DNA from 4 places in the Pseudomonas sp. NFACC43 genome. Region 4 is predicted to be linked to each of the others. Evidence: predicted binding sites of a transcription regulator. Region 4 holds the regulator's gene; each other region holds the start of a gene.
The links. Region 4 encodes FliA, which starts transcription of late flagellar genes. Its sites were predicted from a motif close to CTAAAGTTTNNNNNNNNNNNGCCGNTAA; they were not measured.
Positions count from the first base shown of each region.

Region 1 (3,728 bases), on a different contig from region 4:
AGCGACCGCCATTGCCCGGTGCACATCCATATCGCCGAGCAGCAAAAGGAAGTCGACGATTGCCTGGGCTGGAGTGGCGCCCGTCCGTTGCAATGGCTGTACGAAAACGTCGAGGTCGACCCGCGCTGGTGCCTGGTGCATGCCACCCACGCCAACGCCGACGAAGTCGCCCTCATGGCCAGGAGCCGGGCGATCGCCGGCCTGTGCCTGACCACCGAAGCCAACCTGGGCGACGGTATTTTCCCGGCGGTGGATTTCATCGCCCAAGGTGGACGCCTGGGCATCGGTTCCGACAGCCATGTGTCATTGAGCGTAGTGGAGGAATTGCGTTGGCTGGAATACGGCCAGCGCCTGCGGGATCAACGGCGCAACCGCCTGTATCGACCAGACCAGCCAATGGTCGGCCGCACCTTGTTCGATGCGGCCCTGGAAGGCGGCGCCCAGGCGCTGGGGCAAGCGGTCGGTGCCCTCGACGTCGGCAAACGCGCCGACTGGCTGGTGCTCGACGGCAACGACCCTTACCTGGCCACTGCCAGGGGCGACGGGATACTCAATCGCTGGCTGTTTGCCGGCGGGGATCGTCAGGTGCGTGATGTGATGGTCGGCGGGCAATGGGTCGTGCGCGATGGACGTCATGCCGGGGAAGAAGAAAGCGCCCGGGCGTTTGCCCAAGTCTTGCGCGAACTCCTGGACTGACGAAATGCGGGAGCGAGCCTGCTCGCGATGAGGCCTTCGCATTCAACACGAGGTTGACTGGACGCCCGTCATCGCGAGCAGGCTCGCTCCCACAGGGGTTCTTCGAAGCGGTTCAATCCGAGGTTCGGGCCATCTGCCGATCCGACGCACGCCAGATCAACCGTGTCGTGTCGTAGCCTTGCTGGCGCGCCCTGCTGAGCAGTTCTTCACGAACGTCGACATTGACGGTGGGCGTACGGGACAGCAGCCACATGTAGCGTCGGCTCGGGTCACCCACGATGGCGGTCTTGTAGTCTTCGCTGACGTACAGCACCCAATATTGCCCCTTTGCCACACCCGGCAGGATGCGGGAAAACCAGGTATCGAACTCGACCCAGAGCTTGTCGGTCTTGCCCGGCACCTGTGGCTTGGCGGTGCCCTTGGCTTCTTCCCACTGCCAGTCCGAAGTCAGGCAGCGATTGAGTACACCCAGGTTGCCGTCGGGCTTGAGGGTGTAGTGAGCTTCCGATTGCGCGCAGTTGCGCTGGAAATACATTGGCAGGCGGGCCAACTCGTACCAGGTCCCTTGGTAACGCTTGAGATTGACACTGTTGACGGTCTTGGGCGCCAACGGGTCTTCGCCAGAAGTGGCACAGCCGGCCAGTACCAGGCCAGCTAAAAGCACTAACAATAACCGCATCATTATTTTTCTCCCGCAGGCCTCTGGCCTCGGTTTACTTCAGGCCTTGGCCGGAAAACATCAACACTTTGTCACCGGCATACTGCACGCTGATAAAGCTTTTCTGGTCGCCCCAGGTGCAACTGGACATGCCGAGCGCGCCCGAACAATCGGTCGGTTTCCCCAGTAACGTTTCGACTTCGGCCTTGGACATGCCGGCCGACAGCTTCGAATAGTTTTCCTGGTTGACTTTGCTGCAGGCGGCCAGAAAGACGCACAAAGACAACAACGCGATAGAACGCAGGGACATCGGGTAACTCCTGGAGCGGAAGGGAGGTGGCAGGGTGCCAACCAGAACCTTAGAAGAGAAAACCGTCATCTGGTTCCCCGGGGAACCGGCTATTTATTGGGCCAAACCCAGGCACTTCGTCGGTAAATCAACCAGTTTGTGACGGCGTCGTGCATTTCGTCGGGAATACGTCATCAGCACCTGAATCGCGACGCCGGGGAGCCGATAAAAAGACCAGCGCCAAAAATCGCGTTATGGCACATTGACGCCCCCTTCCTGACCAGCTTCTGTTCGGTAGCTTTCTTAATGACCAGAAACATGAAATTCAGCCACAAAATTCTGTTGGCTGCCGCCCTCGTGGTGGCCGTCGCATTCGCCTGTTTCATCCTGTTCAACGACTATCGCCAGCGCCAGAGCCTGCACACCAGCACCGAAACCTCCATGCAGGAACTCGGCAGCCTGACCAGCCGCAACATCCAGACCTGGGTCGAGGGTCGCATCCAGTTGCTCCAGTCGCTGGCACAGCAGATCGCCGTGGACGGCAGCAGCGCCGACAGCCTCAAACGCGCGGTCGGCCTGCCGGCGTACACCGGCAATTTCCAGCTCAGCTACTTCGGCGGCACCGACGGCGTGATGTTTTCGGTTCCGGCCGGTAATCGCGCCGCCGACTACGACCCCCGTGCCCGTGGCTGGTACAAGGCCGCCAACAGCGCTCAACAGACCATCGTCACCGAACCCTACATCGCGGCCTCATCCGGCAAACTGGTGATCACTGTCGCCACCCCGGTCCAGCATCAGAACCAGATGATCGGCGTGGCCGGTGCGGACATCGACCTGTCGAGCGTCAGCGCCATCATCAACTCGCTGAACTTCGGGGGCCATGGCCATGCCTTCATCGTCAGCGCCGACGGCAAGATCCTGATCCACCCCGACAGCAAGCGTGTGCTCAAGACCCTGGCCGAGGCCTACCCCAACGGCGCACCACAAGTCAGCCCGGGCATGAAGGAAGTCGAACTCGACGGCAAGACCCAGTTCATGTCCTTCACCCGCGTCAATGGCGTGCCGGGCGCCGATTGGTATGTGGCACTGGTACTGGACAAGGACACGGCGCTGGCGATGCTCAGCGAATTCCGCACCTCGGCATTGATCGCCATGGCCATCGCCGTGGTGTTCATCATTGCCCTGCTGGGCATGTTGATCCGCGTGCTGATGCAGCCATTGCTGACCATGGGCCGCGCGATGCATGACATCGCCGAAGGCGAAGGCGACCTGACCCGGCGCCTGACCATCCATGGCCACGACGAATTCGGCGCCCTGGGCACATCGTTCAACCGCTTTGTCGAACGCATTCACACCTCGATCCGCGAAGTGGCTTCGGCCACCGGCCAGGTCAACGAAGTCGCCCTGCGCGTGGTCAGTGCCTCCAATTCCTCGATGTTCAATTCCGACCAGCAAGCCTCGCGCACCAGTAGCGTTGCCGCAGCCATCAACCAGCTCGGCGCCGCCGCCCAGGAAATCGCCCAGAACGCCGCCCTCGCCTCGCAGCACTCCAGCGAGGCCCGCAACCTGGCCGAGGATGGCCAGCAGGTGGTAGACAAGACCATCACCGCCATGCAGCAGCTGTCGGCGAAGATCAGCGATTCGTGCGGCAACATCGAAACCTTGAACAGCAACACGGTGAACATCGGCCAGATTCTTGAGGTGATCACCAGCATTTCCCAGCAGACCAACCTGCTCGCCCTCAACGCCGCCATCGAAGCGGCCCGTGCCGGTGAAGCCGGGCGCGGCTTCGCGGTGGTCGCCGATGAAGTGCGCAACCTGGCCCACCGCACCCAGGATTCGGCGCAGCAAGTGCAGAAGATGATTGAAGAACTGCAAGTGGGCGCCCGGGAAGCGGTGCTGACCATGACCGACAGCCAGCGCCAGAGCGAAAGCAGCGTCGGCATCGCCAACCAGGCCGGCGAACGCCTGGGCAGCGTGACCCAGCGTATTGGTGAAATCGACGGCATGAACCAGTCCGTGGCCACCGCCACCGAAGAACAGACCGCCGTGGTGGAGTCGATCAACGTCGACATCACCGAGATC
Region 1 covers NZ_FPKK01000006.1:100,652-104,379, forward strand. Annotated here, with positions in the region: gene BT179_RS12390 (formimidoylglutamate deiminase) at 1-696, shown strand, start outside; gene BT179_RS12395 (lipocalin family protein) at 809-1,378, opposite strand; gene bamE (outer membrane protein assembly factor BamE domain-containing protein) at 1,410-1,664, opposite strand; gene BT179_RS12405 (methyl-accepting chemotaxis protein) at 1,950-3,728, shown strand, end outside.
Region 1: a site for FliA is predicted at 1,845-1,872, ahead of BT179_RS12405 (methyl-accepting chemotaxis protein). Genes of this name have one in related genera too.

Region 2 (3,728 bases), on a different contig from region 4:
GATGCCGGACAGCATGTCCAGTTCGCCGTTGGTGGCATGTCTCGATCCGCGAGTCGATGAGCAGGTGGTACAGGAACAGATGCAGACGCCGGCGACGGAGCAGGAACCGGCCGCTGAAGCGTCGGTGGAGGAGCCGGTCAAGTAGACCGTGGTGTTCTCATCGCGAGCAGGCTCGCTCCCATCGGGATTGGTGGTGGACACGCTGGGAGGCGAGCCCTGCTCGCGATGAGGTCGGCCCAGACGCAGTAGCATTCGGATCTAAACGGCATAAAAAAACGGGCAGCCCCTGTGGAGGCTGCCCGTTTTTTATGCCCGGATGATCAGAGATCGTCTTTATCGAAACGACGGGCTTCGCGCTGTAGCTGATAGACGAAGCGCTCGACCTGGCGCTGCACCAGGCCACTGATATTGTGGAAGCGCACGCCGGCGAAGGTGGTGTTGATCCTTTCTTCAAAATGCAGGTAGCGCAGTTCGACCGGTGCGGTCATGTTGCCGAACGGCAGGGCGGCGATGAAGCGTTCGTAGACCTGGCCCAATTGCAGGCGTTCGGTAATGTCGCCCTCGAAGCGCAGCTTGCAGCCGGTAGCGGAAATATCCAGCAGCTTGCCGTCCACCGGTGACTTGAGCTTCTCGCCACCCAGTTCGATGCTCACCAGTTGCGCCAGTTTCAAGGCGGCACGGAAGGCATTGCGACGCTGGTGGTAGACCACTTCCTCGGGCAGGGCGCCGCGATAGCAGCGACCGTCGCTGGAGTCTTCGATGGTCAACGGCCCGTTGCCTTCCCATGCGATGCGCACGCCATCATGGAAACCCTCGACCCGGAACGGCTCGCCTGCCAGCAGGAAGCGTTCTCCGTCGCGGGGGATCATTTCGTCCAGGGCGAGGGCGTTCTTCTCGCGGTCGACATCGACCAGGTAACTCTGGAAGCGCTGGCTGCGTTCATGGAAGGTGATGATCAGCGGATCATGGCTTTCTTGCAGCATCCTCAGGTTGCCGGAGATTTCCAGAGGCGTGGTGAGAACCTTGGGGGGCTGCGGAGCATCATCCGCGTTTGAGGCATTGAACACGGGGGTCAATCTCCAGGCTAAATACGACTACGAATAGCCAGCATTTTGCCAGCATGTATCGCACGTTGATAGAGCGCAGGCATCGTTCGTTTCATGCCTGGCTGAGCGGGCGATGCTTGACCATTTTTGCGGTCGAGCCGCGAGCATCGTAAAGCGTCGGGATTTCACCGCCATTGAGGATGCGCAACTGGTTGGCGGTAGCGGCCTGCTGGACCTGGATCGACTGGCCGTTCTTGGCGTTGGCGGCCTGGCATTGGGCGAGCAGGTCGTTGAGCGCCGCGCTTTGGGACAACAATTGATCGCCGATGGGCGACTGGCTCGCCAGTTGCTCCAGTCCACCCTGGTTGGTGGGCAGGTTGAGGCTGGCGAGAATCTCGCTGCGCTTGCGGCCATGCTGATCGAGCAAAATGATCAATGCCTGTTTCTGCGCCAGAATATTTTCCAGCAGCGGCATGTCGCGACCGTGCAGCGCCAGGGATTCGGTCTGCAAAAGTTCCAGTAACTGCTGGACTGGAACGAAGTCGTCGATGATCAGTTGCAATAAAGTAGTGTCGTGCATGGCTGGCCTTGGGTCTTAAGCGTCCAAAAGCCTGGCGCAGGCGGCTGCCTAGCGCTGGGCTTCGAAGTTGAGCAGTTTGCTGGCTACACGGTTGCTGTCGACTTTGTAGCTGCCATCGGCGATTGCTGCCTTCAACTCGGCCACGCGGCCTTTGTCGACAACAGGTAGATCGCGCAGCTTGTCAGTGACCTTCTGCAACTGTTGAGCCTCATCGCTGAGGTGTACCGACTCCCCATTGCTGACAGTGGTGGCTTGCTCGACCGGCGAGGATTTTTCGGTTTCCTTGCTGGCGTTGGTGCGCGTGGTGCCTGTCAGGGGTGAAGAGCTGTTTAAACGATTGAAATCGATGACCATGGTAAAAAACCTCTGGGTATTTGGACGCTTGCCATGTTCTCGGCCATTCCCAAAAAAACTTTAGGCTCATTTATTCAATGAACGTGCGCACGTCTGCGCTTGCCTTGGCATAAGGCACAGTCTAGGGAACGGCGGGGGCAAGCGCCAGCTTTCTACCCGTCTCTACCGGATCGCTACATAGCCACTTCCACTTGGCCTGGGGCCATCACTTGCGCCTTGATGACGCGTTGGGAGTTGAGGTTTTTCACTCGGATCTGCTCACGCATGCCGCCGTTGGACAGCGCCTCGCCCGGCATTCTTACGGCCAGGGTGCCGCTACGGGCGGTGATGACGACCTGATCGCCCTTGCGAACCACTTCGGCCTGTTCCAGGTGCACGAGGGTTACCACCTGATCGGCTACCATTGGTCGGACAAGTTTCTGACCGATGGCTTCGTCGACGGAGGTCAGGAAGCCTTGGGTGATCTGGCTGACGTCGCGTTCACGCAGCGTCACGTCCTGTGGCTCGACGATGCCGGCCCGCTTGAGTGGGCGGGTCGTGGTGACGATCTCGCGGTACAGGCGCACCTGGGCTGGCACGAACACCGTCCACGGCGCGGCGCTGTCGCAACGAACCTTTACCGTGACCCGCCCCAGGGGCCTGGCCGGGCTCTCCAGCGAGGCAGTCAATTCCTTGTCGCACATTGGCATGCGCAGGCGGGGATCGAGCTGGTTGACTTCGATTTCATAACGACCTTCGGTTTGACTGGAGGCCAGGTAGTCTTCTACGGTGAATTCAAGAAAGCCCTGAGTGACGCCGATAAGGAGATCAGGCAAGGTAACCGGAGCATCGGCGAGGGCACGGCCGCCCGAGGCGAACAGGCAGACAGCCAGCAGCGCACCTAGCCAGTGGCGGCAATGAGTGGTCAAGCGTCGAGAAAATGTCGTTTGTGCGTTCATGCCGGTTGAATAGCAAGCCCCGTGCCGTTTAGTGATGAATGCGCGTCGGACACATTAGCGTTAGGTAGGAGTCAGGGCATGGCGGGAGTGATGGATTCGGTAAACCAGCGCACGCAGCTGGTCGGTCAGAATCGCCTGGAGCTGTTGTTGTTCCGTCTCGATGGCCAACAGTTGTATGGGATTAACGTGTTCAAGGTCCGTGAGGTGCTGCAATGCCCCAAGCTGACGTTGATGCCAAAATCCAGTCCCGTCGTGTGCGGTGTGGCGAATATCCGGGGAGCGACCATCCCGATTCTCGATCTGGCGATGGCCACTGGTGCCGGTGCGCTGCTGGATCAGAGCAATCCGTTTGTGATCATCACCGAGTACAACACCAAGACCCAGGGTTTCCTGGTGCGCTCGGTGGAACGCATCGTCAACATGAACTGGGAGGAGATCCATCCGCCGCCCAAGGGCACGGGCCGTGATCACTACCTGACGGCGGTGACCCGGGTCGACAACCAGTTGGTGGAAATCATCGACGTGGAGAAAATCCTCGCCGAAGTGGCCCCGACGCCGGAGACCATCTCCGTGGGCGTGGTGGATGCCGAAACCCAGCACAAGGCCATCTCGATGCGCGTGCTGACCGTCGATGACTCATCGGTGGCGCGCAAGCAGGTGACCCGTTGCCTGCAGACCGTCGGTGTCGAGGTCGTGGCATTGAACGACGGCCGGCAAGCGCTGGACTACCTGCGCAGCCTGGTCGACGATGGTAAGAAGCCGGAAGAAGAGTTCCTGATGATGATTTCCGACATCGAAATGCCAGAGATG
Region 2 covers NZ_FPKK01000018.1:18,202-21,929, reverse strand. Annotated here, with positions in the region: gene BT179_RS23480 (MFS transporter) at 1-145, shown strand, start outside; gene BT179_RS23475 (flagellar brake protein) at 321-1,067, opposite strand; gene BT179_RS23470 (flagella synthesis protein FlgN) at 1,159-1,626, opposite strand; gene flgM (flagellar biosynthesis anti-sigma factor FlgM) at 1,675-1,980, opposite strand; gene flgA (flagellar basal body P-ring formation chaperone FlgA) at 2,154-2,918, opposite strand; gene BT179_RS23455 (chemotaxis protein CheV) at 2,997-3,728, shown strand, end outside.
Region 2: a site for FliA is predicted at 2,017-2,044, ahead of flgM (flagellar biosynthesis anti-sigma factor FlgM). Genes of this name have one in related genera too.

Region 3 (3,728 bases), on a different contig from region 4:
GGTGCTGACCTCGGCCTCGGTCTGCAGGACATAACTGCTGCCGTCCTGGCTGACGGCAACCAGTCCTGAACCGCTGAGCAGATGGCTCAGGGCCTGGTCTGCCGAATATTCGCCTTGCAGGCCAGGGGACTGCACGCCACGGGTCTGCTCCGGGGTACTGGCCAGGGTGATGCCCGCCTGGCGCGCGAACTGGTTCAACACATCGCTGAGGGGGCCGGCGGGAATGTTGTAGCTCTGGCGGCTGGTGCTGACGCTGTCGGCGGCGACCGCCAGCATCGGCGCGACGCCGGCACTCAGCGCCGTGGTCAGTAGCGCGGCGCGGATGGCCTGGCGCAGCAGGCCGGTGTCCGAGGAGCCGCCAAAGGGGGTCTTGAAGTGTACGCGCTCAGTCATTTACAGGTTTCCGTTGGAGTCGCTGAAGGCAGAAAAGCGTTGCTTACCTTCCTAGCCGGACAGCCGCCCAAAACCCGCCAAAAAATCAGGCAGGGCGTTCCACCGTGACCCACCAGCGGGTCCGATAACGTATCTGCACCCCGAGCGTGCGAGGCAGGACGGCCAGCAGCCTGTCGGTGTCCTCCAGGCGGAAGACGCCCGACAGCCGCAAGTCGGCGATCGATGCGGCGCATGTGAGGTAGCCCCGGCGGTAGCGTCCTACTTCGTTGAGAAAGTCCTCCAGGCGCATGTTGCGGGTGACGATCAATCCGTCCGCCCATGCACCAGCGTCCATGTCCAGCGGCGGTGCCACGGTCGCCGTGGAGGCGGAAACGAGATAGTGCTGCCCGGCATTCACCTGGATCAGCGCGCCATCGCTGCCAGTGTGGGAACGGATCACCACCCGGCCACTGCTGACACTCAGGCGCGTGCAATCGCTGTCCTGGCGCACGATGAAGCGTCCCTCCTGGCCTTCGAACAATCCCTGTCGGCTTCGTACCAGCAACGGTCGCGCCGGATCGCGCCCGCAGGTGACCATGATTTCACCGCGGGCCAGGGTGATCAGGCGTTGCTGCGAGGTGTAATCCAGATCGGCGGCGCTGTGGGTGTTGAGTTCGAGCCGTGTTCCGTCCGGCAACTGGAAGCCTCGGCGTTCGCCGGTGGCGGTTGCGAAATCGGCGGTCCATGGCTGCCCGCCCAGGTCTTTGCCCAACCACGCGGCGCAGCCCACCAGTGCCACGCCAGAAAGCAGTTTCAAGGCCTGCCTGCGGTCGAGTCGCCGGGCGCTGTTCTCCAGGGTTTCGAGGGCGATGTGGGCGCCGGGCACGGCTCGCAGGTTCGAGGTCAGTTCGCTGTGCAGCGATTGCACCCGCTGCCAGGCCAGTTCGTGTTCGGGATGGGCAGCGCGCCAGACCTCGCACTGTTGACGCAGGCTCGGATGAGCGGCGTGGTTGCGCAGGCGCAGCACCCAATTGATCGCTTGCCTGACCACTTGCTGCGAGGGTCCGTTGCGGCGGCCCATGGGGTCAGTGGTCATAGCGCAACACGTAGCAGTGATACAGCGCATCGGCGACATAACGTTCCACCGAGCGCAGGGAAATGCCCATGTGTTCGGCGATCTGCTTGTAGGTCAGGCCTTCGCATTGGGCCAGCAGGAAGGCCCGGCGCACCTTTGGCTTCAGGCCTTCGAGCATCCTGGCGATGGCCTCCAGCAGTTCCAGGATCAGGGCCTGGGCTTCGGCGCCAGGGACTTCGGCTTCCGGCAGATGGGCTATTGTTTCGAGGTATGCCCGCTCGATCTCTTCCCGCCGCCAGTGGTCGATGACCAGGCCTTGGGCAATGGTACGCAAAAAGGCACGCGGGGCCTTGAGTTCCAGGCGCTCGGTGCGCTGCAGCAGGCGCACGAACGTATCCTGGGCCAGGTCCGCCGCATCCGCGGCGTTGCCGAGCCGATTGCGCAACCAGGTATGAAGCCAGCCGTGATGGTTGATGTAGAGCGCCTGCACTGCAAACTCGGGAGATGACATGAACGCGACGCCCTGGGTGTCACAAATGATAATAGGTCGCATTGTCATCAGCGTCCGGAGAATTTGCAACCACCGTTCGACTGTCGCGGCCTTCCGTCGCCCAGTTTTTTAAAGTCCTAATTTTTTTCCCGAACTTGCCGACAGAGGAATATGCGTGCACCAAAATGGAGCGGGGTTCCCTCCCGCCCGCGCTGTCACATGGAATGTTGCAACCCGGAATGCACCCCCACTCTCTGCAGAAGAAGTCCTCATCGATGAATCTAAAGTTCAGCCATAAGATCCTGCTGGCCGCCTCTGGTGTAGTAGTGTTGGCTTTCGCCCTGTTCACCCTCTACAACGATTATCTGCAGCGCAACACCATCGGCCGCAGTCTCGAATCGTCCATCGAGCAATCCGGCGAGTTGACGGCCAGCAGCGTCCAGAACTGGATGAGCGGCCGGGTGCTGGTGCTGGAAAACCTGGCGCAGAACATCGCCCATCAAGGCGTCAGTGCCGACCTGCCGGGGCTTGTGGACCAGCCGGCGCTGACCTCCAATTTCCAGTTCACCTACGTGGGCCAGGCCAACGGTGTGTTCACCCAGCGCCCCGACGCGAAGATGCCCGACGGCTACGACCCGCGCCAGCGTCCCTGGTACAAACAGGCGGTCGCCGCCGACCGCACCATGCTGACCCCGCCCTATATGGCCGCGGTCGGCGGCCTGGTGGTCACCATTGCCCTGCCGGTGAAACGCAACGGCGAGCTGCTGGGCGTGGTGGGCGGTGACCTGAGCCTGGAAACCCTGGTGAGAATCATCAACTCGGTGGATTTCGGCGGCATCGGGCATGCCTTCCTGGTCAGCGGCGACGGTCAGGTCATCGTCAGTCCGGACAAGGACCAGGTGATGAAGAACCTCAAGGACATCTACCCCGGCACGCCGGTGCGCATCGAGAAAGGCATCCAGGAAGTGGAACTGAACGGACAGGACCGGATCCTCTCGTTCACACAGGTGGCGGGCCTGCCGAATGCGCAGTGGTACATCGGCCTGTCGATCGATGAGGACAAGGCCTATGCACCGCTGAGCCAGTTCCGTACCTCGGCGCTGATTGCGATGTTCGTCGCGGTGGCGGCCATTGCGCTGCTGCTGAGCCTGTTGATCCAGGTGCTGATGCGCCCGCTCACCACCATGGGACGCGCCATGCAGGACATCGCCCAGGGCGAAGGCGACCTGACCCGGCGCCTGGTGGTGCAGAGCAAGGACGAGTTCGGTGAGCTGGGCAGCTCGTTCAACCAGTTCGTGGAACGTATCCACGCCTCGATCGCTGAAGTCTCCTCCGCTACCCGGCAGGTGCACGACTTGTCGCAGCGGGTGATGACTTCGTCCAACGCGTCGATCATAGGTTCGGATGAGCAGAGTGCCCGCACCAACAGCGTGGCGGCGGCCATCAATCAGTTGGGGGCCGCGACCCAGGAAATCGCTCGCAACGCCGCCGATGCCTCGCAGCATGCCAGCGGTGCCAGCGAACAGGCTGAAGACGGCCGCCAGGTGGTGGAAAAAACCATCCAGGCGATGTCCGAACTTTCGGAGAAAATCAGCCTCTCCTGCACCCAGATCGAAACGCTGAACGCCAGCACCGACAACATCGGGCACATCCTGGATGTGATCAAGGGCATCTCCCAGCAGACCAACCTGCTGGCCCTGAACGCCGCCATCGAAGCAGCCCGTGCCGGCGAAGCCGGGCGCGGTTTCGCGGTGGTGGCCGATGAGGTGCGCAACCTGGCGCACCGCACCC
Region 3 covers NZ_FPKK01000022.1:15,966-19,693, reverse strand. Annotated here, with positions in the region: gene BT179_RS25100 (TonB-dependent siderophore receptor) at 1-393, opposite strand, end outside; gene BT179_RS25095 (FecR domain-containing protein) at 479-1,468, opposite strand; gene BT179_RS25090 (sigma-70 family RNA polymerase sigma factor) at 1,458-1,958, opposite strand; gene BT179_RS25085 (methyl-accepting chemotaxis protein) at 2,213-3,728, shown strand, end outside.
Region 3: a site for FliA is predicted at 2,075-2,102, ahead of BT179_RS25085 (methyl-accepting chemotaxis protein). Genes of this name have one in related genera too.

Region 4 (3,728 bases):
CCACAAGGCGCAATCCGTCGTTACTCGTCGTTCATTTGGTAAGACCAAACCACACTCCTCGTGCCTGGGTCTTGCGCCTTGTGGGGCACGGCGCGATCGGTATTAACCGTTATCACGACCTACAAACTCAAAATCCAAGGCTGGACAACAAATCGTCCACGTCGTCCTGACCGGATACAACGTCTTCTCTTTTATCGGCATGAATTTGCGGACCTTCACCCTGGGAGAGATGTTTTTTTGGATCTTTTTCAGCGAGCATCGCCGCACGGTCATGTTCGATGCCCGCAAAGCGGTCCACCTGACTGGCCATGAGCACGAGTTTGAGCAGATTGCTTTCGACTTCGGTGACCAGTTGGGTCACGCGCTTGATCACCTGCCCGGTCAGGTCCTGATAGTCCTGGGCCAGCAGAATGTCGTTGAGGTTGTTCGCCACGGCGCGGTTGTCGGCGCTGCTGCGTGTCAGAAAACCGTCGACACGGCGAGCCAGCTCCCGGAATTCCTGAGCCCCGACCTCCCGCCGCATGAACCGACCCCAATCGGCGCTCAGGGCCTGGGCTTCGTCGCCCAGGCCGTTGACCAGGGGCGTAGCGCTTTCCACCAGGTCCATGGTGCGGTTGGCCGCGGCCTCGGTCAGCTTGACCACGTAGGACAGGCGCTCGGTCGCGTCGGTGATCTGCGAGACCTCCTCGGCCTGCGGCATGTTCGGGTCGATCTGGAAATTGACGATTGCGCTGTGCAGTTCACGGGTGAGCTTGCCGACTTCCTGGTACAGACCACGATCCCGGGTCTGGTTGAGCTCGTGGATCATCTGGACAGCGTCGCCGAAGCGGCCTTTTTCAAGGCTATCGACCAGTTCGCGGGCATGTTTTTTCAGGGTCGATTCGAAATCGCCCATTGAAGATTCGTTATGCTCCATAGCTCCCCCGTGGCGCCATTAACCGATGCGTTCGAAGATTTTCTCGATCTTCTCTTTCAACGCCTGGGCCGTGAAGGGTTTGACCACATAGCCGTTCACACCGGCCTGGGCCGCTTCGATGATCTGCTCGCGCTTGGCTTCGGCGGTGACCATCAGCACGGGAAGGTGCTTGAGTTTTTCATCGGCGCGTACATGACGCAGCAAGTCGATACCGGTCATGCCGGGCATGTTCCAGTCAGTCACCAGAAAGTCGATGCTCCCGCTGTTGAGGACCGGGATGGCGGTGGTGCCATCGTCGGCCTCAACCGTGTTGGTGAACCCAAGGTCACGCAACAGGTTCTTAATGATCCGCCGCATCGTTGAAAAATCGTCAACGATGAGGATTTTCATGTTCTTGTCCAATTCGACCTCCAAGCAGTCTTAAACGTGTCCAGCACCTGAACGCGCCATTTCAATCAATCCGGCACAACACTCGACAACGGTCCGGTGCGCACCGTACGGCGACTGATGGGAACTTGCCCCGCCAACCTCGTCCGCTGCGCTCCCCTGCCCGCTGTCAGCGCGCTCGCCACTCCCCCAAACGCCCCCGCAAACGGGCCGCGCACTGGCTGTGTAACTGGCTGACCCGCGATTCGCTGACCCCCAGGACCTCACCGATTTCCTTGAGGTTCAGCTCTTCGTCGTAGTACAGCGCCAAGACCAGTCGCTCACGCTCCGGCAAATTGGCAATCGCATCCGCCAACGCACTCTGGAAACGTTCATCTTCCAGGTCACGCGACGGCTCCATATAGGCACTTGCGCCATCCTCATGCAGCCCTTCGTGCTCGCCGTCCTGCAACAGGTCGTCGAAACTGAACAGGCGGCTGCCCAGGGTATCGTTCAAAATCCCGTAATAATCGTCGAGACTCAACTGGAGTTCGGCCGCAACCTCGTGATCTTTAGCGTCACGTCCGGTTTTAGATTCGATGGCGCGAATCGCGTCACTGACCATTCGGGTATTACGGTGTACCGAACGCGGTGCCCAATCGCCCTTGCGGACCTCATCGAGCATCGCGCCACGAATGCGGATACCGGCATAGGTCTCGAAACTGGCACCCTTGCTGGCGTCGTATTTGTTCGCCACTTCGAGCAGGCCGATCATGCCTGCCTGGATCAGGTCTTCGACCTGGACACTGGCCGGCAGGCGCGCCAGCAAGTGATAGGCAATGCGCTTGACCAGGGGCGCGTAACGCTCGATCAATTCGTATTGGGCGTCCCGTGCCGATTTCTTGTAGAGATGGTTGTAACCGCTGGCTGTCATAACACGGGCCCTGCTGTTTGTTGCACGAGACGCTCGACGAAAAATTCCAGATGCCCGCGTGGGTTGGCCGGCAGTGGCCAGGTATCGACCTTCTGGGCGATCGCCTTGAACGCCAGCGCGCATTTGGAACGTGGAAAGGCTTCATAGACGGCACGTTGCTTCTGGACGGCCTTGCGTACGCTTTCGTCGTAGGGCACGGCCCCCACGTATTGAAGCGCAACGTCCAGGAAGCGATCCGTGACCTTGGTCAACTTGGCGAACAGGTTGCGTCCCTCCTGTGGGCTCTGGGCCATGTTGGCCAGGACGCGGAAGCGGTTCATGCCATAGTCGCGGTTCAGTAGCTTGATCAGGGCATAGGCGTCGGTGATGGACGTCGGTTCGTCGCAGACCACCAGCAACACCTCCTGGGCGGCGCGTACGAAACTGACGACCGAGTCACCGATACCGGCCGCGGTATCGATCACCAGCACATCGAGGTTATCGCCAATGTCGCTGAATGCCTGGATCAGGCCGGCGTGCTGGGCCGGGGTCAGATGAACCATGCTCTGGGTGCCGGAGGCGGCCGGCACGATGCGAATCCCGCCGGGCCCTTGCAGCAGCACGTCGCGCAATTCGCAGCGACCTTCGATGACGTCCGCCAGGGTGCGCTTGGGGGTAAGCCCCAGCAGCACGTCGACGTTCGCCAGGCCCAGGTCGGCGTCCAGCAGCATGACCCGTCGGCCAAGCTCTGCCAGAGCCAGGGACAAGTTCACTGACACGTTAGTCTTGCCGACGCCACCTTTGCCGCCGGTCACCGCGATCACCTGTACGGGATGCATGCTGCCCATGTTCGTTCTTTACCTTGTCTTACTTAGACGGAGGCCACATTACTGGCTGCGCGTTCATACTGAACATTGCATGGCAGACCATCGATGTAGGTACAAAAAATATTCATGATTACCTCAGCCGACCTGCTTGGTAGGGCTGTGGTAGATATCAGCGAACATGTCAGCCATGGCTTCTTCGCTGGGTTCGTCCTGCATTTGCACACTCACGGCGCGACTGACCAGTTGATGACGACGCGGCAGATGCAAATCATCCGGGATCCGCGGCCCATCGGTCAGGTACGCCACCGGCAGATCGTGACCGATCGCCAGGCTCAACACCTCGCCCAGGCTTGCCGTTTCGTCCAGCTTGGTCAGGATGCAACCGGCCAGACCACAGCGTTTGTAGCTGTGATAAGCGGCCGTTAGAACCTGTTTCTGGCTGGTGGTTGCCAACACGAGATAATTTTTTGACCGTATACCGCGACCGGCCAGGCTTTCAAGCTGCATGCGCAGGGCCGGGTCGCTGGCTTGCAGGCCGGCGGTATCGATCAGCACGACACGCTTGCGCAGCAGCGGCTCCAGCGCCTGGGCCAGGGATTGGCCCGGGTCCACGTGGGTCACCGACACATTGAGGATCCGACCCAGGGTCTTGAGTTGCTCCTGGGCGCCGATGCGGAAACTGTCCATGCTCACCAGGGCAATGCTC
Region 4 covers NZ_FPKK01000001.1:828,259-831,986, forward strand. Annotated here, with positions in the region: gene BT179_RS03580 (protein phosphatase CheZ) at 128-916, opposite strand; gene BT179_RS03585 (chemotaxis response regulator CheY) at 935-1,306, opposite strand; gene fliA (RNA polymerase sigma factor FliA) at 1,473-2,216, opposite strand; gene fleN (flagellar synthesis regulator FleN) at 2,213-3,043, opposite strand; gene flhF (flagellar biosynthesis GTPase FlhF) at 3,158-3,728, opposite strand, start outside.